DNA from 2 places in the Stenotrophomonas sp. 3(2025) genome. Region 2 is predicted to be linked to the other one. Evidence: riboswitches for the same ligand, from Rfam matches in the RefSeq annotation. Region 2 holds a riboswitch; the other holds the start of a gene.
The links. Region 2 has a riboswitch for thiamine pyrophosphate ahead of ACUXVE_RS04025 (TonB-dependent siderophore receptor). Riboswitches for the same ligand answer to the same signal wherever they lie in the genome.

Region 1 (11,427 bases), on a different contig from region 2:
GACGCCGAACCGAAGCTGCTGTCGCACGGATCGGTGTAGGCGTCGAAGGTCTGCGAGGTGCCGCCGTACATGTTGGCGATGTTCGGCGCGCGGAAGCCCGTCGAATAGGTCGCACGCACCAGCAGGTCGTCGATCGGCTTCCACTTCAGGCCGAACTTGCTGTTGATGGTGTCGCCGAAGGTGTTGTAGTCCGAATAGCGACCGGCCATGTCGAGCGACAGTTCCTTGGCGAACGGCATGTCGGCCAGCACCGGCACGTTCAGTTCGACGTAGAACTCGTCGAGCTTGTAGCTGCCCTTGGTCGGCGCGCCGGCCAGGTCGGTGCTCAGGCCCGACTGCAGCAGTGCATCCGGGTTGTACTCACCGCTTTCCTGGCGGTGCTCGTAACCGGCGGCGATAGCCAGGTCACCGGCCGGCAGCGTGAACAGCGAACCGGAGATGTTGGCGCTGTAAGCCTTGGTGGTGTTGGTGTAGGTGTCGTGGCTCGGCAGGAACAGGTAGGCCTGCAGTGCCGGGTCAGCCAGCGAACCGTTGCCGGTGGAGCCGTACGGTGCGAGCGGGTTCCACGGGGTGCAACCGGCGATCACCTTGCCCGGGGTGCCGCAACGGGCAACGTCGCCGTCCATGAAGGACGGGCCGACGGCGTTCTGCACGTTCGGGATGAACAGGTTGCCGGTGCCGGTCTTGACGCCCTTGTTCTGGTTGTAGACGTAGCCTACGTCCCAGTCCCAGAACTTGTCGGCGAACTCGAACGAACCTTCCAGGCCGGCCGAGAAGCGGAAGGTTTCCTGCTCGGATTCGGTCTGGCGCGGGAACTCGGAGGTGCGACGGATGAAGTTCGCGTCCTTGCCCAGCGGGTTGTAGATGCTGTCGGCCGACAGCGGGGTGCCGTAGACCTCGGACTGGTACGGGTAGCCGGCAATCTGCGAGGTCGCGGTGCGCTTGGTGTACAGCACGTTCGCGGTGGCGCGGATGTTGTCGGTCAGGTCGTAGTTGCCGTTGGCAAAGACCGAGCGACGGGTCAGCTTGTTCTGCAGCCACATTTCCTGGCTGGCATTGGTGTAGTCGGCGGTGCCGAACTCACGGAAGTCGCCCATGCCGTTGCCGGCACCGGTATTGGCACGGGTGTACCAGATATCGTCGTTGGCGTCCTTCGGGGTACCCATGTCGTCGATCAGCACGCCCTGGTTCGACGCCGGCGACCAGCCATTGGCATCGTCGTCGGTCGGGAACGGGTGGAAGCGGCCGTTCGGGTAGCGGCTGAAGGAACGATCCTTGGCCTTGACCTCGTCTTCCTTGCTGTACTCAGCGCCGAAGGTGATCGAACCGCGCTCACCGGTCTGGCCGTAGACGAAGTTGTAGACCTGCTTCTGGCCGTCGCCCTGGCCGTACTGGCCACCGTAGACGCTGGCTTCCAGGCCGTCGAAATTCTTGCGGGTGATGATGTTGACCACGCCGGCGATGGCGTCGGAACCATAGATGGCCGATGCACCGTCGGTCAGCACTTCGATGCGTTCCACGACCGAGGTCGGGATCGAGGCCAGGTCGGTGTAGCCGCCGGTGCTGGTGCCCATGCGCTTGCCGTCCAGCAGCACCAGGGTGCGCTCCGGGCCGAGGTTGCGCAGGTCGACGTACTGGCCGCCGACTTCTTCGCCCGAAGACAGGGCATCGGCGCGGCTGATCGCCGGCGAACCGGTCGCCGACAGGTTCTGCACGATGTCGGCAACGCTGGTGAAGCCCTGCTTTTCAATGTCGGCGCGCTGCAGCGCGATCACCGGCTGCGCGGTTTCCATGCTCGCCTGGCGGATGCGCGAACCAGTGACCGAAATGCGGTCCAGGTCGGTCGTGCCGCCGGCAGCTGCGTCCTGCGCCGAAGCGAAGGACGGTGCCAAGGCAAGCGCAATGCCGGCCGGCAACAAGCCGAGCCGCACTGCAGGAATACGAACGTTCATCAATCTCTCCAAGGTACGTGTTAGTAGCGTGTTAAAACGCCGTAGCACGTTACGATTGCGTTGCAGCGCTGTATTTGCGCGACACAACCGGAGACTTTGCGGAGTGTGGCGGAAGCTGCCCGTCATTCTCGCGGAAGCGTGAGGCGGACTGGCCGTAGCGGGCGCGGAAGGCACGCGCGAAACTGCAGCAGTTGTCAAAACCGCTGGCGGCAGCCACTTCGCCGACCATCATGTCGGTATCGCGCAGCAGGTCGGCCGCGCGCTCGAGGCGCAACCGTGCCGAAAGCGACTGCGGGCTTTCCTCGTACAGGCTCTGGAACGTCTTGGAGAGATACCAGCTGGAGAAGTTGGTCAGCTCGGCCAGTTCGCCGATGCGCACCACACGATGGCTGTTGCCTTCCAGATACAGGCGCGCGCGCTGCATGCGACCGAACACCTGGCGCTTGCGGCTGCGCGAGCGGCCCGGGCAACGCTGTACGTTGTCGGCCAGGCTGCGCTGCAGACCGGCCAGATGCAGCAGCAACGGGCGCAGCGCCTGCGCCGGATGACCAGTGGCCAGGGCGTCACGCCACAGGCGCAGCGCAACCCGCGCATCAGCGCGGTTCATCTGGCCACGACCGGCGTACAGGCCGCAGTCGGCCATTTCGGTCAGCACGCGCAGCGCTTCCACGTTCAGGTTCATGCCCACGCACAAGCCGTTGCGTCCGGCCTGGACCAGTGGCCTGGACTCCTTCTCGAACGCGATCCACTCGCCCTGGCGAAGCCGGAACCGCCCTTCCTTGGCTTCCACCCACGAGGTGCCGCGCACCTGCATCCAGACGCTGAAGCTGGTGCCGGCGGTCTGCAGGCTGCCGAGGCGGGCAACCCCCATGCAGGTCGGCGCGACATCGTCGATCGCCTTGTCCAGGGATACGGTTTGGCCACGATCGGCCAGCGAGAGTTGACGCATAGGGGCACCACGGATTTGCCAAGTACAGGCCTCCGTTTTGCCAAATGAGGTGGCAGCGCGTCAGGAAAGACTGCCGAGATCGCCACGAATTCGCGGCGAGATCGTCACGAAGAAATTACGAAGGCCCTTTCTCGTTCAAGATCAACAGCTTGGAAAATGCCGGGAACAGGGCGGGCGGTTGTTCGGGCAGTCGCATTACGCCGATGTCGGCACCATCGCTGATGGCCAGGGCCAGGTACAGGTTGCTTCCGTCGGCACTGGCGCTCAGTCCATTGCCCGCGCTCAACCGCTGGGCGTCCAGGCAGCGCTCCGCTTCTTCGCGTCCGGACTGGATACGGACCAGGGTCGTGCCACAGCTGGCACTGCTGCCGAGGTAGTCGATGCTGCCGTTGCCGGCCACCGTCCAGGTGCGATAGCGCCAGCGGCTGGGTCGGTCCTCACTGACCTGCTGCACGCTGCCGGGGGTCAACGCCGCGTCCACCGACCACAGCCCACCGGCTGCCAGCCGGGTGAACAGCACCCGCCCGGTGCTGCGGTCGAAACGCGCCTGCGACACCCCCTCCAGGCTGGCCAACCGCCGCCATGGCTGCACGCTGCGGTCGAACAGGCTCAAGCGGGTGTGCTGGTCGGCATCACGTTCGACCACCAGCAGCTGCTCCGCGTCTGCGCCGTACAACGCCTGCAATGGCTGATCGGCGGGGACCGGAAGCCGCTGAAGTTGTTCATCGCGCGGTGCGATCTCGTAGACAACCGCTTCGCCATGCTCATCGCGGCCGACCACCAGCAGATGCCGGCTGTCGGCCGACCAGTCCGGCGCCTGCCGTGCCTCTGGCTTCAGTCCTTCGATCGGCCGCAGCGACTCCGGCCGCTGCATGTCGGCCCACCACAGGGCGAAGCTGCCGGAACGATCGGAACTGAACACCAGTTGCCGCCCATCCGGTGCCACCATCGGTTGCCCGTCGCGGCCACTGGAGGCGAACAGGCGCTCACCGGCACCGCCCTGCGCGGGCATCCTGAACACCCCGAACTGCGCGCGCCGATGCACGAACGCCAGCATGTCGCCGCGGCGGGACACTGCCGGCCACTGCGCATCGTCGAGCCCGGCGTCGCGCAGCGTGCGGCGCTCGACGTCGAGGTAGTACAGGCGTGCTTCGCTGTCCACGCGGCGACCGAACACGATATGCCGGCCGTCACCCAGCCACGCCCAACCACGCAGCTCGGCCGATTCGGTGGTCAACTGCTCGGGCGTACCGCCACTGGCAGGCATACGCCACAGGTCGCCCAGCTGTGGGTTGCGGACAAACACCAGCCATCGGCCATCCGGGGAATAGCGCGGGGCGTAGTCGAAATCATCCTCGTCGACCGCGTAATCAAGCGCACGCCATTGGCCGGTGGCCAGATCCAGCACGCGGATGCCGCGATGGGCATAGCGACCGACCATGCTGCCGAAGACCAGGCCACGGCCATCGGGCGTCCAGTCGAAACTGAGCAGCTCGGTGCCGTCGCAGCGCGTGGCCTGGCGCACGGCGCCGCCGGTGGCGCTGGCGATCAGCACCTGGCAGCTGGCATCGGCGCCAAAGCGGGCGAAGGCGATTTCGCGGCCATCGGGCGACCAGTTCGGGAAACGGTCGCTGGCACCCGACGGCGGCGAAAGCAGCTGGCGCGCAGGGGCGTTGCCGGAGGTCTGCACCTTGATGGCGTTGCCGCCGGTGCCATCGTCGTTGGCGCCTTCGTAGGCGACCTGCGATCCATCAGGCGAAAGTGTGGGATAGGTCTCAAAACCGGCCGTCGCGGTAATCAATCGATACGGCCGCTCCGGACTCCCGATCACCCGCGTGCCGTTCTCCACTGCCGCATCCACCGGGGAATTCACCGGCGCCGGGCGGTGCAGCAGCAGTACGCTCAACACCACCAGCGCAAGCAGCATCGCCACGCCCAGTGCCAGCAACAGGCGACGACGCCAACGGCGCCAGCGGCGGCTTCCGCGATCAACCACCGGCGCGCCGCCGGTGGTCACCGCCTCCGGCGCAGGCGGTGGCGATGCGGTCGAGTCCTCTGCAACGGCGATCGCATCGGTCTCGTGGTCCGCCAGCGGTTGCACCGGCACAAGCAGGCGGTAACCGGTCTTGGCGATGGTCTCGATGTAGGCCTGGCCGTTGTCATCGTCGACGCTGAACGCCTTGCGCAGCTGGGTGACAGCCTGGGTCAGCACATCATTGGTCGGCAGCGTGTCCGGCCACACTTCGGCGAACAGCTCGTCACGGGTCACCACCCGCCCCGGCTGCCGCATCAACACGCGCAGCACGCCCAGCGACTTGGGCGTCAAACGGCGTGTACGGCGGGCACCGGCAACTTCAACCTCACGCGAGGACAAAGTAACGATGCACTCGCCGACGCGGACGCGGTCGGATTCAGGCGGCTGGATTTCGCTGTTGATCATTCGTTGCTATGGGGCTGAAACAGGCCGCAAACACTGTTCACCATCGATCCCTTCCCATCCTTGGCACAGCAAGAAGCCAGATTCCGCACAAAGCATCGGCGCATACCGCAAAAAAAACGAAGCCTCCGGATATTAGCCTATGCGAGTTACCTCGCCTATCGCGTGGTCGACATCAGGCTCTCTCTCGCCGACGCATTCACATAATACGCATCATCATTCGCGCCCTTCTGGGCGCGATATTTTTATCTGGCGTTCATTTTCAGAAGCGTTTCAGCATGGTCAGGCCAACCAGCCGCGAAACCACCAACGCTACGTACATGACGCCGGAAAACTGCTCCAGCATTACCAGCGCGCGGGCCTGCGGATGCAGCGGCACGACGTCGCTGAGACCCACCCCCGACAATAAGCTGAAGCTCAGATAAAGCAGCTCCATCCACGTGCGCTGCGCCCCGCCATTGGCGCCCTGGAAACTGCCCGGATACCACTGCTGACATACGGCAAAGGTAAAAGCGAATGCCCATGCCAGCAGAGTGAACGTGGCACCGGCGGCGAACAGCTCGTCGCGCGTCACTTTGTGGTCCTGCAGCATGTAAGCGATCAGCGCACCGGCGGTGTAGAAATACAGCAGGCTTTCCAGCAGTTGCGCGGTGATGCCCAGTGCAGGCCGATCAAGCAGGGCCGCCGAAAGGGAAAACACCACCGCCGGGATGGCCAGCACCAACGCCAGCCATGTCCCCAGCGGGCTGCGCTGCACCACCCACAGTGCCAGGCCGAGCACGGCCATGCCGAACACGCCCACTGCCGCGCGCCCGGCAGCGGTTTCGTCCAACGCCGGGTACAGCAGTACCGACAGCAGCTGTGCGCCGAGCAGCCAGGCCGAGGGATGACGGCGGGCGATGGCCAGCCAGCGGGTGGTGACGGCAATGGGCATGGTTCCGTGTCCCCGGGGAACGATGGGGCGAGGATAGCGGCATGTCGGTGAGATGGGTGACTGGACGGTGCCGGGCATGACCCGGCACTACCCATCTGCGATCAGCCCTGCTGGTACACCTCGGCGCCGGCCGCCCGGAACTGCTCGGACTTTTCCTGCATGCCCTTCTCGGCGTACTCGCGCACGTCCTGGGTGATCTTCATCGAACAGAAATGCGGGCCGCACATCGAACAGAAGTGGGCCAGCTTGTGCGCGTCCTTGGGCAGGGTCTCGTCGTGGAATTCCTTGGCCTTCTCCGGGTCCAGGCCGAGGTGGAACTGGTCTTCCCAGCGGAATTCGAAGCGTGCCTTGCTCAGCGCGTTGTCACGCACCTGCGCACCCGGATGCCCCTTGGCCAGGTCAGCAGCATGGGCGGCGATGCGATAGGCCATGATGCCGTCGCGTACGTCCTGCCGGTTGGGCAGGCCCAGATGCTCCTTCGGCGTGACGTAGCAGAGCATGGCAGTGCCGAACCAACCGATCATCGCCGCACCGATCGCGCTGGTGATGTGGTCATAGCCCGGCGCGATGTCGGTGGTCAGCGGACCGAGCGTGTAGAACGGCGCCTCGCCGCACTCGCGCAGCTGCTTGTCCATGTTTTCCTTGATCAGCTGCATCGGCACATGGCCGGGGCCTTCGATCATGGTCTGTACGTCGTGCTTCCACGCAATCTTCGTCAACTCGCCCAGCGTCTCCAGCTCGCCGAACTGTGCCGCATCGTTGGCATCGGCGATGCAACCAGGACGCAGGCCATCACCCAGCGAGAAGGTCACGTCGTAGGCCTTCATGATTTCGCAGATGTCTTCGAAATGGGTGTAGAGGAAGTTCTCCTTGTGGTGGGCCAGGCACCACTTGGCCATGATCGAGCCGCCGCGGCTGACGATGCCGGTAACCCGCCTGGCAGTGAGTGGCACATAGCGCAGCAGCACCCCGGCATGAATGGTGAAGTAGTCCACGCCCTGCTCTGCCTGTTCGATCAGGGTGTCGCGGAAGATCTCCCAGGTCAGCGCTTCGGCGCGGCCGTCGACTTTTTCCAGCGCCTGGTAGATCGGCACCGTACCGATCGCCACCGGCGAATTGCGGATGATCCATTCGCGCGTTTCATGGATGTGCTTGCCGGTGGACAGGTCCATCACCGTGTCGCCGCCCCAGCGGATCGCCCACACCAGCTTTTCCACTTCCTCGGCAATGCCCGAGGACACCGCGCTGTTGCCGATGTTGGCGTTGATCTTGGTCAGGAAGTTGCGGCCGATGATCATCGGCTCGCTTTCCGGGTGATTGATGTTGTTGGGCAGCACCGCACGGCCGCGGGCGATTTCTTCGCGCACGAATTCCGGGGTGATGATCTGCTGGATCGACGCACCGAATGCCTCGCCAGGATGCTGCTGCAGCAGTGCGGCATCGCGGATCGCTTCCAGCCGCTGGTTTTCGCGGATTGCCACGAATTCCATTTCCGGGGTGATGATGCCGCGGCGCGCATAGTGCATCTGGGTGACGTTGGCGCCGGCCCGCGCGCGACGTGGCAGGCTGCGCGCGGGAAAACGCACCGGGTCCAGCTTCGGATCATGTTCGCGCGCGCGGCCGAACGAGGAGCTGAGGCCGTCGAGCTGCTCGGTGTCGTTGCGCTCCTCCACCCAGCCACGGCGCAGTGCCGGCAGGCCCGTAGACAGGTCGATGCGCACGTCCGGATCGGTGTACGGGCCGGAGGTGTCGTAGACGGTGACCGGTGCGTTCTCTTCGCCGCCGAACACGGTCGGCGTGCGGGTCAGCGCGATCTCGCGCATGGGCACCTGCAGGTCCGGGCGCGAGCCAGGCACGTGGATCTTGCGCGAGCCGGGAATGGGCCGGGTCACGGATTCGGAGAGTTGCTGGGCCTGTTGCTGCAGGGCGGAGAGCTGTGCGTTCATCGGGCATCGTCCAGGAAGGTCAGGGACGAAGCGGCGGCGCACTGCACCCGCGCACGGACGGCACCAAGGCGCTCCCTGGGCAGGTTCCGGGTACGGCTGCATTGCAAAGCTTCCCTACGCCGGTATGAGCCGGATCAGGTTCCAAGGGACTATCTCAACCGTGGCCACAAGGCCGCGGTACCCCCGCTTCTTGGTGGGCATTAGAGCATAGAAACCACTCGACCTCCTGCCCGTTCATCCACGCAGGGCGCAGATCTGCCGCACCCGCGTTAACAGAACCGTGACGTCGCATTCAGTAACGTGCACGCGCGCCGCACCGTTGCACGTGGCGCTTTCCCTGCCGCCATCGCGGTGCCTGTCCGGTGCGCGCACACTGTCGCCGGCCTGCTCCCTGCAAGCTTTCGCTCGCTCCCCTCATTCCCTTGATCGGAGAAGCTCCTTCATGGTGTTTCGCATTTCCATCGCACTGGTGCTTGTCCTGGTGCTGCTGGCCGGCCTCGCGCCCGGCCCCTTCAATACCGTCGTGCAGGCGGCGCTGGCTGATGTCATCCGCAGCGTCGGTTGGCTGTACCTGCTGGTGGTATTCCTGGCGCTGGTGTTCCTGATGTACCTGGCCTTCGGCCGCTTCGGCAACCTGCGCATCGGTGGCGAAGACGCTGAACCCGAATTTTCGCGCGCCAGCTGGATGTCGATGCTGTTCGCCGCCGGCATGGGCATCGGCCTGGTGTTCTGGGGCGCCGCCGAGCCGATCTCGCACTTCACCAAGCCACCTGAAGGCCTTGAACCGCAAAGCATGGATGCCGCGCGTGCATCGATGCGTTATGCGTTCTTCCACTGGGGCCTGCATCCGTGGGCGATCTATGCACTGATCGGCCTGGCGATGGCCTGGTTCCAGTTCAACCGCAATGGACGCGGGCTGGTCAGCGATATGCTGCAGCCGATCATCGGCCGCCACCATCGCGGCTGGATCGGCCGTGTCGTCAACATCGCGGCGGTGGTCGCCACGGCGATCGGCGTGGCGACGACGCTCGGCTTCGGCACCATCCAGATCGCTGCAGGCGTGGAGCGTGTATTTGGCCTGCAGGCGACTGTACCGGTGCAGATGACCATCATCGCCATTGCCTTCGTGCTGTACATGGCCTCGACCGCCAGCGGTGTGGAGCGCGGCGTGAAGTGGCTGTCCAACTTCAACCTGGCACTGGCTGCATTGCTGGCCGCGACCGTACTTGTGCTGGGGCCGACTGGATTCATCTTCGATACGTTCACCACCACACTGGGTTCCTACCTAAACCAGTTGGTGACCATGAGCCTGCGCATGTCGCCGTTCTCCGGCAGCACGTGGGTGGCCGACTGGACGATCTTCTACTGGGCGTGGTGGATTTCGTGGGCCCCGTTCGTGGGTTCCTTCATCGCGCGCATCTCGCGCGGCCGCAGCGTGCGCGAGTTCGTGATCGGCGTTGTTCTGGCACCGACCCTGCTGGGCTTCTTCTGGTTCGCCGTGTTCGGCGGAACGGCATTGTGGGCGCAGATCTTCGGCCACGCCGACCTTGTGCAGGCACTGGGCAATGGCTATGAGACGGTGCTGTTCACCCTGTTCGACAGCCTGCCGGCGTCGCTGATGCTGTCGGCGGTGGCGTTGGTGCTGTTGATGATCTTCTTCGTGACCTCGGCCGATTCGGCGGTGCTGGTACTGGCCAGCATGTCCACCGACGAAGCCGGAGATCCGCCGCTGAAGCGCAAGCTGGCGTGGGGCATCGCGGTAGCGTTGATTGCGGCGGCATTGCTGCTCGCGGGCGGACTGGATGCGTTGCAGGGCATGATCACGATTGCGGCGTTGCCGTTCGCGCTGCTGATGGTGCTGGTGATGGTGTCGCTGTACCGGGTACTGGACCAGGAATACACGCGCGAGCGGCGGCAGGCGCAGCGCCAGCGGCGCATGATCGATGCGTGGATCGCACGCGAGATGGCGGCGCAGGAAGAGACCCTGGCGGAGGCGGCACGCGCGCAGGATCAGGATTGAGGGTGTTTTGCAGCCAGCGGCTGCACCGCTTTTTTTCAAGCAACTGCAAGTGCAACTTCAAAAGCCAAGGCGGCTCTGAGTTGTTGCTTGCCTGGCAGGAAGGGGACAGATGGCGGGACACGCCGCAAGTACGTCCCTGTAGGCTCGTCCACGGCATCCATGCCGTGGACGGTCCCGCCATCGGCCCCCCGCCTCCGACAATTTCCCGGTGACGGTTGGTGGATCCACGCCATGCGTGGATGAGGTGTATCGGAAAACAAGGAGGGGTCGGATCCGTTTTCCAAAGGAAAACGGATCCGACCCCAACACACAGCGCGCGGCTGTTGCTGTTGCCTTTGCTTTTGATCTTCTTCTTTCTCTTACTGCGGTGGCGGCCACAGGAAACTGTCCGTGGCCGGGCGGGTGGGTTGGCTGGGGCGTGAGCCGCATGGATGCGGCGACCGAGCCTACAGGGACGTATTCACGGCGGCCCCCAGACAATCCACCCGCCCGGCCAAACCCAGCATTACGGAATCCACCGCAGAGGGGGCTCAGCCCGGTGGCCGGGAAACCTCAATACCCCGCCGCCTGCCCATCCTTGCGGCTCTCCGACGCGCCGTAGTACACGCCCGTTTCCGGATCACGCAGGATCGCCTGATAACCACCATACGGACCATCGGCGAACACCACCCGATGCCCCTTGCGCATCAGCGCCCGCACCGTCTCGTACGGGAACCCGGTTTCCAGATTGACCTCGCCACCATCAGTCATCGCCGTCGCCTGCCCGGTCGGTTCGGTCGATCCCTCATGCTGGATGCGGGGGGCATCACCGGCCTCCTGCAGGTTCATGCCGAAGTCCACCAGGTTCATCACGATCTGTGCGTGCCCCTGCGGCTGCATCGCACCACCCATCACCCCGAAGCTTGCATAAGGCTTGCCGCCCTTGGTGATGAAGGCCGGAATGATGGTCTGGAAGGGACGCTTGCCCGGTGCGTAACCGTTGGGATGGTTCTTCTGCAGCACGAACATCTCGCCGCGATCCTGCAGGATGAAGCCCAGCCCCGGCGGGGCCATGCCGCTGCCCATGCCGCGGTAGTTGGACTGGATCAGTGACACCATCATGCCGTCGGCATCGGCCACGGTCATGTAGATCGTGTCGCCCTCTTCCAGCTGCTTGGGCGTACCCGGCTGTACTTCCTTCAGCGCCTTG
Region 2 (11,427 bases):
TTGTCCATGATCGCGAACGGATAGCCCTGGTTGTCCTTGCTGGCCACGACCCAGCCGGCCAGTTCAATCACCGTATCGGACACTTCCTGGCCCTGCGGAAGTTCATCGGCGGCGGTCGCCGTTTCCGTGGGCGCGTCCTTGGCTTCCTTGGCGTTCCTGGCGCTGGCTGCGCCGGTTCCTGCCAGTGCCAGCGCGATGGCCAGCGTGGCCGATACGGCCCGGCGTGCAGGGAGTGAGTACGTACGAATGGGACGGCTCCTTCGGATGACGACCGAGAGGCTGAAAGACACCAGTGGCCGGTGAAGGCCACTGGTGTCTGGTTCAAGCGTTCATCAAAGTGGGTGGGAGAGCGGTTACCCGCGCGGCTTGCGGCCGGGGACCCTTTCGAGCTGCTGCACGCGGCCTTCGATCTGATCCAGACGCTGGTTGGCCTGCTGTGCAGACTGGTTGGCCGATTCGGCGCTCTGCGCCGCGCCCTGCACCTTCACGTCGAGCTGGTCGAGACGCGAGTTGATCGTTGCAAATTCGTCTTTGTAGGTGGCGCAAGCCCCGAGGCTTACGGTAGCAACGATGGCTACGGTGACGGCACGTGCCGCGTTGATTTGCTGCTTGGTCAGGAACATTCCACTCCCTCCTTCGTCTGGGGAGTCTGGAATATAGCGGCGTTTGTTCCCGCCGCTGCGAAGTGCTTTCAGCTGCAGTTGGAAGACGTGGATGGCCTGTGAAGGTCGCGCAATCAGCAATCCTTAACAAGCGGGAACAAGCGAGCTCTGCTGCATCGGTTGATGTCGTTGTGCCACTTCGATCTCTCCAATTCATCAGCCTGAAGCCGACTCATGCTGTTCTTCTCAATGGGCGCAGATGAGCGGGGCGCACACCATCGACGCACGCACCGCGCTTCCGTGAGTGCAGTCCTCCCGTGCGATCAATGACCGAAGCGGCTTGGCAGGTCGGCGTGCATCCAGCGAACTACTACACGGCGCATCGAGAGTTCCCTGAACAGCAACCTCATTCATGTACCGGTCAGTTCAATATTCAGGGCCGATTTCATCAACAAACGGATAATTCACACCTGTCGAACGCCTCTCCTCCCTCCCCTCCCGAGGGGCGTTCGACGAAACCAAAATAATGAAAGGTGTATCCCGATGATCAAGAATTCGCTGCTTGCCCTGGGTCTGTTGGCCGCGCTGCCGTTCGCCGCATCGGCTGCCGATGGCCTGTCGTACAACTACGTTGAAGGCGGCTACGTGAACACCGATGCCAAGGGCGGCGACGCTGATGGCTGGGGCGTGAAGGGCTCGGTTGCCGTGCATCCGAACTTCCACATCTTCGGTGATTACAGCAAGCAGGAAACCGACACCTTCAAGAACGATGTCGACCAGTGGCGCATCGGTGCCGGCTACAACTATGGCATCGCACCGAACACCGACCTGGTGGCTCGTGTTGCATACCAGAAGTTCGACATGAAGCACGGCCTGGACTTCAACGGCTACTCCACTGAAGTGGGCGTGCGCACCGCGTTCAACCCGTACCTGGAAGGCTATGCGCTGGCCGGTTACGAGGATTACAGCAAGAAGCACGGCATCAACCCGGACGGCGAGTTCTACGGCCGCGTCGGCGCCACCGCCAAGTTCAACCAGAACTGGGGCCTGAGTGGTGAAGTGAAGCTGGCCAAGGCCGGCGACCGCGAGTGGTTCGTGGGCCCGCGCTTCAGCTGGTAACAAACGCCTGTCGTTAGTGCGTGTAACTGGCGTGTGATCTCTCTCCCACACGCCAGCGAAGCCCGGCCTCGTGCCGGGCTTCTCTTTTTCCGGCATCGCTTTGCCACAATGGGGCATGGGCGATCCCTCCACTCCCGCTGGCACCGGCTCGGCCTACCAGGAACACTTGGCGCCTGCGCCGCTGCGTGGCCAGTTCGGCCAGCTCTGGCAGAGCCAGTTGCCTGCTGATGCCAGTGGCAGCATCACCGTGCTGCCCGATGGCTGTGTGGACATTCTCTGGCGTGATGGTGCGCTGTTCGTGGTGGGGCCGGACCGTACCGCCGCACACCCGCAACTGGCCCCCGGTGCACAGGTGCTGGGCGCGCGGTTCCGGCCCGGCCAAGCGTCGGCTGCGCTCGGCATCGACTTGTCCGGCATCGTCGGCCAAGCCGTGCCCCTGATCGAATTCAATGCCCGCTGGGCGACGCAGGCTGCGGCCTGGATCGGTGACGCCGCGCCCGACCAGCGCCTGCAGCGCCTGGCTGACAGCCTGCAGCGGAACATGCCGGCGGCCGTGCTGGACGAACACACACGCCGCGCGCATGCGCTGTTCGCGTACGCTGCCAGAGGCGATGCCAGCATCGACGCACTCGCCGCACAACTGGCCATGAGCCCGCGCACCCTGCGTCGCTTCAGCCAGACGCAGTTCGGTTACGGGGCAAAGTCGCTGGAGCGGATCCTGCGCCTGCAGCGGTTCCTGCGCTGCAGCCAGACCCAACCCGCGCACAGTCTGGCGATGCTGGCCGTGGAGGCCGGCTATGCCGACCAGGCCCACCTCAGCCGCGACGCCCGCGAGCTTGCCGGCCTGACCGCCAGTGCGCTGCGCCAGCAGTGGGGACGTTGATGGCCGTTTCGTTCAAGACCCGGGCCCGACCCTGACCGATGCTGGCCGCTCCAACCACGGAGCCGCACCATGAGCCACGCAGACACCACCGCTGCCGAACGCCGCATCGACAACATCGAATTCAACGTCGCCGACATCGCCCGCAGCAAGCAGTTCTATGGGCAGGTCTTCGGCTGGTCCTTCACCGACTACGGCCCGGCCTATACCGAGTTCGATGACGGCCGCCTCAAAGGTGGATTTGTCGCCGGCCAGGCAGTGACGCCCTCAGGAGGCGCGCTGGTCATCGTGTACTGCGTGGACCTTGCCGACGCGCAGCAGCGCATCCTCGCCGCTGGCGGCGAGATCGTGCAGGCGGTGTTTGCCTTTCCCGGCGGCCGTCGCTTCCATTTCCGCGATCTGGACGGCTACGTGCTGGCGGTGTGGAGCGACGCCAGCTGATCCGTCTGCCTCTACAATCCGCCAATGGAAACGCACATCGATGCCTATGTGAGGCAGGCCGACGGCAACTGCATCAAGGTGATGCTGTTCAATGGCCGCTCGCGGGCCTCGCTGCAGGCGCTGGGCTTCACCGCTGGCGATGAGAACACCCTCACCCTGCCGGTCCCCGACGATGCAGCCAAGGCCGCCGTCTTCCTCCGCCTGCGTGATCTCGGCGTTGCCTTCTCGGCGGGCAGGGAGTGGTGTCCGGCCGACGTGTTCGAGCATCTCCGCGAGGGCGGTGTGCTGGAGGGACCCTACCTGCGGGTTGCGTGGCGCACGCCTCGGCAGTTCACCGTGACCACGGCGTAGCCACAGCATGGACGTGATCGAGATCGATGGAGCGAATCTGCTGCGCGATGCTGCGGACGGCTGGCAGCTGCAGGCGTCCGTGGTCTCGCAGGACGGCACGCGGCTGGCCTGCATCCTTCGTGTCGGGCAGCGCTTTCGCGTCGAGCGGTTCCTGCGCGGACACATGCGGCCGCAGTGGCACGGGGAGTGGTGGGTGCAACAGCCGCAGCACTCGATCACCGACAGCGGGCTGCAGGCACAGGTGCTTGCCGATGAGTGGCTGGCGCCGGCCGGCTGACCTCCGCGAACTGAGAACCGCTCCGTCGCCGGCAAGGTCGTTCCGCTATGATCGCCCGCACATTGCCGCAGGCGATGTGCCCGCCTCAAGCCAGCAGGAACCATCGTGAACGCCCAGCCCGCACCCATCACCGCCCTCAACCACACGCTCGACAACGAGCCGCAGCAGATCACCGCGCCGCTGACCCATTCGGCCGCGTTCCTGGTGCTGACGGTGAAGGACGATGCGGCGTCGCTGGCGAAAGTGCGCGAGGTGCTGGCCAGTACCGATGACCTGATCAAGAACACCGCCATCCGCGAGATCGAGCGCACCTTCACCTGCAACGTGGCCATCGGCCACCGCGTGTGGGCGCCGCTGGTGGGCAGTACGCCGCCGCGCGAGTTGAAGCCGTTCCAGGAAGTGAAGGGTGCGACCCACACGGCGGTCTCCACGCCGGGCGACCTGCTGTACCACGTCCGTGCACGCACGATGGATCTGATCGTGGCCTTCGAGCGCAACCTGATGATGGCCTTCGGCGATGCGGTGGACGCGGTGGATGATGTGGCCGGTTTCCGCTACTTCGACGGCCGCGACCTGCTCGATTTCGTCGACGGCACGGCCAACCCCGAAGGCCTGTCACTGCCGGAGGCGACCATCGTCGGCGACGAGGACCCCGACCATGCCGGTGGCAGCTACGTGGTGGTGCAGAAGTACCTGCACAACCTCGATGCCTGGCGCACGCAGAAGACCGAGGCGCAGGAGGCGATCATCGGCCGCACCAAGCACGACAACATCGAGCTTGACGACGCACCGGCCGACGCGCAGAAGTCGCACAAGACGCTGTGCACCATCGAGGATGCCGACGGCGAGCACGAGATCCTGCGCGACAACATGCCCTTCGCCAATCCGGGGCGTGGCGAGTACGGCACCTACTTCATCGGCTACACGCGCCGGCTGTGGGTGATCGAGAAGATGCTGGAGCGGATGTTCATCGGCAACCCCGCGCCGCTGCATGACCGCATCCTCGATTTCTCCACCGCGACCACCGGCGTCACCTTCTTTGCGCCCTCGCGCAAAGTGCTGGCCGACCTGGGCGACTGATCACGCCGGGTGGGGCAGCCAGGTGGATCCACGCCATGCGTGGATGGATCAACCGGTTGCCCGGAACAGCCACGCATGGCGTGGCTCTACTGCGCCGCCATCTGCCTGTCATCTACGGCGCCGACCATGGCGCGTTGGGATGGACGTGGAGACGTGGGTGATGGCTTCTGCAGGAAACAAGCGCACCTCGCGCCGTGGCTGGCGCCCGTTGGCATGGTTGCTGGGCCTGTTGGCGCTGGGCAGCGCCAGCGTGTCCGCACAGGACGCACCTGCGCATTGGATGGCCTATGCCGCCTCCGTCAGCGGCGAGTTGCAGCAGCGTCTGCAGCAGGAGCAGGATCCGCACGCGCAGCGCCTGCTGGCTTGGCTGCAGGAGCATCCCGAAGCGCCGGCGCCGTTGGTGGTGAGTGTGTGGATCGCCGGCGATGGCGCCATCTCGAAACTGGAATTCGACAGCCTGGGTGATGCACAGGTCGATGCCGATCTGCGTGCGGCGCTGCAGGCCACGCCGTTGCCGGCGGCGCCGCCGAAGGACATGCGACAGCCACTGCGATTGGGGCTGACCCTTACCCAGTAGAGCCACGCCATGCCTGGCTGCCGGGCATCGGTAGACGCCAACCTTGGTTGGCGCTCACCTGCCGAGCAAGGTCGGCATCTACCAACGCAGCCACGCATGGCGTGGCTCTACTGCGCAGGTACTGCCTGCGGCTCGCGCGCGGCGGCGCGCCACGCCCGCAGCCCGAACAGTGCCAGGCCCAGGAAGAACACGTACAACGCAGCAGTCACGTGCAGCGATTTGAACAGATAGGCGCCCACGTAGACCACGTCCACCACGATCCACACCCACCAGCAGGCCGTGTGCCGGCGCGCCTGCCACCATTGCCCGACCAGGCTCAGTGCGGCCAGCATCGCGTCCAGCCACGGCAACGCTGCATCGGTGAAGGTGTGCATGCCGGCGCCAAGCGCCACGCCGCCACACAGGCCGATGGCCAGGTCGCGCAGCAGCGTGCCGCGCGCCAGCGGCACGATGCGGATGCTGCCTTCATCGGCGGCGTGCTGGCGCCAGTTGATCCAGCCGTAGACCAGGAATCCACCAAAGGCGACCTGCAGCAGCGTGTCCGAGTACAGCTTGGCTTCGGCGAACACCGCGCCGTACAGCGCGACCGACAGCAGGCCGACCGGCCACGCGGCCAACCGTCGCTTTGCCATCAGCCACACCCCGAGGATGCTGAAGAGCGCGGCAGTCCACTCGAGCGCGACGCCGCTCACAGCGCGAACGTCACCGACAGGCGCGCCTGTCGCGGCGCACCCGGGAACAGGTAGTAGTCACCGCCGCTGCTGCCGGTGTCGCGCCAGTAGAAGCGGTTGAACAGGTTGTCCACCGACAGGTTCCAGCTGACCGCACGGTCGTGCAGGCGGTGCTGGAAGCGCAGGCCGGCGTCGAACACCGAGTAGTCCGGTGCGCGCACACCGCCGTCGGCGCGGGCCACGTTGGAGGAGGCATAGCGCCAGCCACCGGTCACATCCAGGCCTTCAACGAACGGCAGCGCGTAGGCCAGGTGCACGCTGGCGCGCACCTTGGGCACGTTCACCAGCTGATGGCCTTCATAGGCCGGGGTGCCGGTGTCGCGTGCGCGCGCTTGCAGCACGCTGGCGCTGGCGACGATCTGCAGCGCGTCGGCCAGCTGGCCGTTGGCGGTCAGTTCCAGGCCGGTATGGGTCTGCTGGCCTTCTTCGACGAAGGTGTAGCCGACGTCGCTGCCGTCGGGCTTTGCGTACTGGTAGGGCTGGGAGGTGCGGAACACGGCCGCGCCCAGGGTGAGGGCGTCCACTGGCACGTACTTCACGCCCACTTCCAGCTGCCGCGACTGCATCGATGGCAGGAAGGTATCGGCGTTGGACGTCCAGAACGGTGCTTCCTGGCCCAGCGAAATGCCGCGCACGTAGCTGGCGTAGGCGTTGAGCTGGTCGGTGGCCTTCCACACCAGCGCGGTCTGCGGCAGGAAGCGCGACAGGCGGCTGTGGCGTTGCGGCGTGCCGCGCTTGTCGTAGGCGCGCTCGTCCAGGCGCACGAAGCGGCCGCCGGCCAGCCACTGCCAGTCATCGCCGAAGCTCATCCGGTCCAGCGCGAAGAACGCGGTCTGCCGGCTGTCCAGGCGCCGTGCCGATGCACCCGGCATCTTCGGCGAGGGCTCGAACACCGGCACCTGCACGTCGTGGATGTTGCTGGTACCGACGTACTCGTTGACGCTCGGGCGCTTGTCGATGGTGCGGCGGAAGTAGTCGGCGCCGATGCTCAGCTGGTGGCCGACGCTGCCGGTCTCGAAACTGCCGCGCAGTTCGGCACGGGCCTGCTGGTTGCGGCGGGTGTCATCCGGGCTGCGGTAGTCGTAGATGTCGTAGTCGCCGTTGGGGGCGAAATAGTTGCCCGGCATGCTGCCGTCTGCACACCCTGCGGTGTAGTAGCAGCCGTAGGCGAAGGCGACGTTGTCATCGATCACCGAGCGGCTGTGGCCGAACGAGACGCGCGACTGCCACGCATCGTTGAAGTCATAGGTGTGCAGCGCGGTGATGTTGGTGCTGGCAATGTCCACCGGCCGCTGCCACGGCTGGTAGCCGAGCAGGCGTTCGCGGTCGACGCCGCGCGGCAGGTCGCGCGCGCCCAGCAGCTGGAAGCCGGACACCGAGCGCTGCGCGCTGGTCTGGTAGTTGGCATCCACTTCCAGCTTGCCGTGTTCGCCGATCAGCCAGTCGGTGGCCAGCGAATAGAAGTTGCGGCGACCGTTGGCATGCTCGACGTAGGAATCACTGGCATCCCAGGCCGCGTTCAGGCGCACGCCGAAGCGCGGGGTCAGCCAGTGGCCGACATCCACGGCGGCATAGCGCGAGCCTTCCGAATCGGTGCCCAGGGTGACCGTGCGCACTTCCGCCGGGCGCTTGCCCACGTAGTTGATGATGCCACCGGGTGCCATCACGCCAGCCGCCAGGCCGGCTTCGCCCTTGAGGATCTGCACTTCCTGGATGTTCTCCAGCGCCAGGCGCTGCTCGCCGGCGATGGACATGCCGTTGAAGCGGTAGCCGGTGGCCGCATCCAGCGCGAAGCCGCGGATGGCGATGTTCTGGTAGTAGCCCACCGGCGCATAGGCATCGCCCAGCGAGGCATCATTGCTGGCCAGCTCGGACAGCGAACGCACCTGGCGGCGGTCGAGGTAGTCGCGCTCCAGCACGTTCACCGAGGCGGGGGTGTCCTTCCACGAGCCGCCGCCGAAGGCGTTGACGCGCGAGGTGTCGGTGGCCGGCTTGCCGGCCTGCACGCGCACCGCCGCCAGTTCGGTGGGCGAGGAGGGCGCATCAACGGCGTCGGTGCCTGCCTCGCTGGCGTACAGCGGCAGGGCGGCGCAGAGGGCAAGGGCGAGCAGGGTGGGGCGCAGGCAGCGGTTCATTCGATTCGTCTTCAGACAACAAGGGAGACGAAGCGACGGCGCGCAGGTGCACCGGCCCATGACGGGGGTGTGGCTGCGGCTCAAAGCTCCCTACGCCGGTGCAAACCGGATCAGGTTCCAAGGGACTCTCTCAGCCTGGCAGATCCAGGCACCCCCGCTTCAGGTGACCATTTCACTACAAATGGTACGGATTTGCGAGCTACCGCCCTTCAGCCGGGGTCAGATCCCTTTCCAGCGGAAAGGGATCTGACCCCGGCCGAGCGCATCATCGACGCATGGCGTCGATCTACTGAGCCCCCCGGGTGTTTGGTGGCTCGCGGCTCACGCGGCGGCGTGCAGGGCCGCCAGCAGGGCCTGGCCGGGGGCCGTGGCGAACCACGCCGGATGCCCGAGCATGAACGGCTGCCAGGCCACATCGGCGTTCGCGGTCGATCCGGTGACGCCCTCGAAATACTCCACTTCGGACAGAGCGAAGTCGAAATGCACCATCGGCAGCAGGTCGGCCAGCAGGTGCACGCGCGTGGGCGACAGCGGCAGCTCCTGCCGATAGCCGTCCAGCAGGGCCAGGGCGATGTCGATGCGAGCAGCATCGGTGCCGCGCTCCAGTTGCAGCCAGGCCACCGCGTTGCGTTCGATCGCGGTGGCCAGGTCGAACAGCGCGCTGGTGGGCGAGGCCAGGCCGAAATCGAGCACCGTGGTAATCGTGCCGTCGTCGTTCCACAGCAGGTTGGAAACGTGCCAGTCGTTGTGCGCCCACAGCCGCGGTTCGTCCTGCAGGCGCGCGGCCAGGCCGTGGTGCCACGGCAGCACATCGCGGCGCAGCTGTTCTTCCCAGGGAATGCGCGCCAGGTAGCGGGCCAACCCGGGGCGATTGCCGAGGTCGGCCTTCAGCGCGGCGATCGGGTCATCGGCGCGGATCAGGTCGTCGCGTGCCACCAGCAGATGGGTGCCGCGCTGCGGGGCGTGGTAGCTGGTGGCCGCGCGGTGCAGCGTGGCCAGCATTCTTCCTGCCTGGTGGGCCTGGGCGATGTCGGTCAGTGGTGACCATGACGGCAGCTCGCGATACAGGTCCTTGCCCGCGCCCACCGCATGCAGTTCGTAGGTCCACGGGCCGTGTTCGAGTGCGGTGCGGCCGTCGTTGCTGGCCAGCACCTGCACCACCGGCATGCCGGCAGTTGCCAGATGCGCGATGAAACGGTGTTCTTCTTCCAGGGTTTCAGCGCTGCGCACACTGTGGTGGTGGCGCTTGATGAAGACCGGACCGTGCGTGCCGTCGACGATGGCCGCGGCCGACAACGGACGCGGGCTGTGCCAGCGCAGCGTGCTGTCCGCGCCCAGCTGCGGATAGTGGCCACGCAGCCAGGTGATCTCCTGCGCGTCGATCACCGGCCAGTCGGCGACGACCTCGTCGTTGTTGAGGCCCTGCACGCGATGGGGGGAAGAAGTCATGCCACGGCCGCTGGTGAGTAAAGGAACATCCAAGGCTGCGCATTCAACGCCATGGACGCCACAGACGCAAACGGGCGGGTCATCGACCCGCCCGTCAGGGACGCCACGTGCGGCCTATGGCCGGCGCGCTTACCAGCCGCGATGGCGGCCGCGGTCGTGGTAGTAACGGTTGTCATGGCGCTCGCGCTGCCAGCGACGGTCATCGCGGCGGTCGTAGCCATAACCGCGGTTGTAGCCCCGGTCATAGCGGCGATCGTAGCGACGGTCATAGCGCCCGTCGTAGCGTCGATCATGGCGGTCGGAGGTGGTCAGGTTGCCGATGGCGCCGCCGGCAACCGCGCCGCCGACGGTGGCAGCCGGGTCGCCGTTGGAGATCAGGTGACCCGCCACGCCGCCGACGACGGCACCGACCACGGTGCGCTTGTCCTTCCTCGACATCGCGCTGGCATCACTGACCACGGCCACGCCGGCAAGAAGTGCCAGGGCCATCGCCAGACCACGGAAGCTGAGTGCGGAAGTGCTGAGCATGTTGGGTTCTCCTGTGAGGTGCATGCCACGGTGGGCAGGGAGGGCGCTGGGCGCCCCGGCTGCCGTAGGGACCACGCTGGTGCCCGGACATTGCCGGAACATTGCGCGCGATCCCCGTGCGGCTTGCGCATTCATCTAGCGTCAGGCGGCATGAAGCGAGGCTGAAAGCGCGGCGGCCGCTCAGCTGCCAGAAAGGAAAAGGGCCGCAGTACGCGGCCCTTCCCCTGGCTTCCCCTGCCTGGCCTGGCTCAGTGGCCCATGGCGCGCTGGGCCTGCTTCACCTGCTCCTGCTGGGCGTCCTGCTGCTGCAGGACATTCGGTGCACCGTGCACCGCACCACTGCTGAGTGCCATGCTCTGCTCGCTGGCCGCACGGGTGTCCACCGCCGCGCGGCAGGCAGCCGGGTCACCGGCGGTGCCCTGTACGGCAAACATGCGCTCGCCGTTGGTGCTGGGCACCACCGAATCGATGCGCTGCATGCCGCTGGCCTGTGCTTCCTTGGTCAGCGCAGCGGCGGCGGCCTCCAGTGCATGGCGGTCCTTGAAGGTGCCTGCCGGCAGGCCTTCCATGCCCTTCACGGCCTGGTTGTACATCGGGTTCTGCGGATGGCGCTCGTCATTGAGCAGTGGGCGCTCGCGCGCGTCCTTGATCGCATCCAGCGTCTTCGGGCCGATGATGCCGTCCACTGCCAGACCGTTGTCCTTCTGCAGCTGGCGCACGGCAGCCTCGGTGTTGCGACCGAACTTTCCATCCTCCACCAGCGGCTTGCCGTCGGCACCCACATACCCCAGGTGGCCCAGCTGTTCCTGCGCCCTGCGCACATCCTCGCCGTGCGCACCCTGCTTATGCAGTTCGTTGCTGGCCTGCGGCTTTTCCTGCGGGGACGGCTTCGGTTCGGCGGCGCCCTTGGCCTGCGCCTGCTCGTGCGCCTGGCTGCGGTTTTCCAGCAGATCGCGTGCCTGGTGCAGCGGATCGGAGGCGAACAGCTTCCAGTTCGGGTGGTCCTTTACCTGCTTGAGGTAATCCTCCACCGGCATGGTATGCACGCCCAGCTTGCCGGTGGACTGGCTGATCAGCAGCTTGTCGGTGTTCGGGTCACGCACCACCATCACGATGTGGTCGATGCCTTTCCAGTACTCGTGCTTGGTATTGGCCGTGTCCAGGCCGATCACCATGCCTTCCTTCAGCGCACCCGGCTTGAGGATGTCGTCGCGCTTGAGCAGCACGCCCGAGTCCTTGTAGGCCTGCTCCACGATG

Region 1: linked by a shared signal. The riboswitch ahead of thiC (phosphomethylpyrimidine synthase ThiC) and the one ahead of ACUXVE_RS04025 (TonB-dependent siderophore receptor) in region 2 are both predicted to bind thiamine pyrophosphate.

The regions. Positions count from the first base shown of each region.
Region 1 is NZ_JBQOIF010000006.1:58,421-69,847, forward strand. Features, by position in the region: gene ACUXVE_RS06635 (TonB-dependent receptor) at 1-1,952, opposite strand, end outside; gene ACUXVE_RS06640 (helix-turn-helix transcriptional regulator) at 2,002-2,901, opposite strand; gene ACUXVE_RS06645 (winged helix-turn-helix domain-containing protein) at 3,017-5,341, opposite strand; gene ACUXVE_RS06650 (ion channel) at 5,601-6,272, opposite strand; gene thiC (phosphomethylpyrimidine synthase ThiC) at 6,374-8,218, opposite strand; TPP riboswitch at 8,312-8,413, opposite strand; gene ACUXVE_RS06660 (BCCT family transporter) at 8,661-10,238, shown strand; gene ggt (gamma-glutamyltransferase) at 10,791-11,427, opposite strand, start outside.
Region 2 is NZ_JBQOIF010000003.1:243,051-254,477, forward strand. Features, by position in the region: gene ACUXVE_RS03975 (hypothetical protein) at 1-197, opposite strand, end outside; gene ACUXVE_RS03980 (hypothetical protein) at 354-623, opposite strand; gene ACUXVE_RS03985 (OmpO family porin) at 1,149-1,721, shown strand; gene ACUXVE_RS03990 (helix-turn-helix domain-containing protein) at 1,837-2,604, shown strand; gene ACUXVE_RS03995 (VOC family protein) at 2,674-3,042, shown strand; gene ACUXVE_RS04000 (hypothetical protein) at 3,067-3,393, shown strand; gene ACUXVE_RS04005 (hypothetical protein) at 3,401-3,670, shown strand; gene ACUXVE_RS04010 (Dyp-type peroxidase) at 3,776-4,750, shown strand; gene ACUXVE_RS04015 (TonB C-terminal domain-containing protein) at 4,911-5,327, shown strand; gene pnuC (nicotinamide riboside transporter PnuC) at 5,435-6,019, opposite strand; gene ACUXVE_RS04025 (TonB-dependent siderophore receptor) at 6,016-8,193, opposite strand; TPP riboswitch at 8,264-8,359, opposite strand; gene ACUXVE_RS04030 (phosphotransferase enzyme family protein) at 8,515-9,642, opposite strand; gene ACUXVE_RS04035 (glycine zipper 2TM domain-containing protein) at 9,772-10,170, opposite strand; gene ACUXVE_RS04040 (XVIPCD domain-containing protein) at 10,419-11,427, opposite strand, start outside.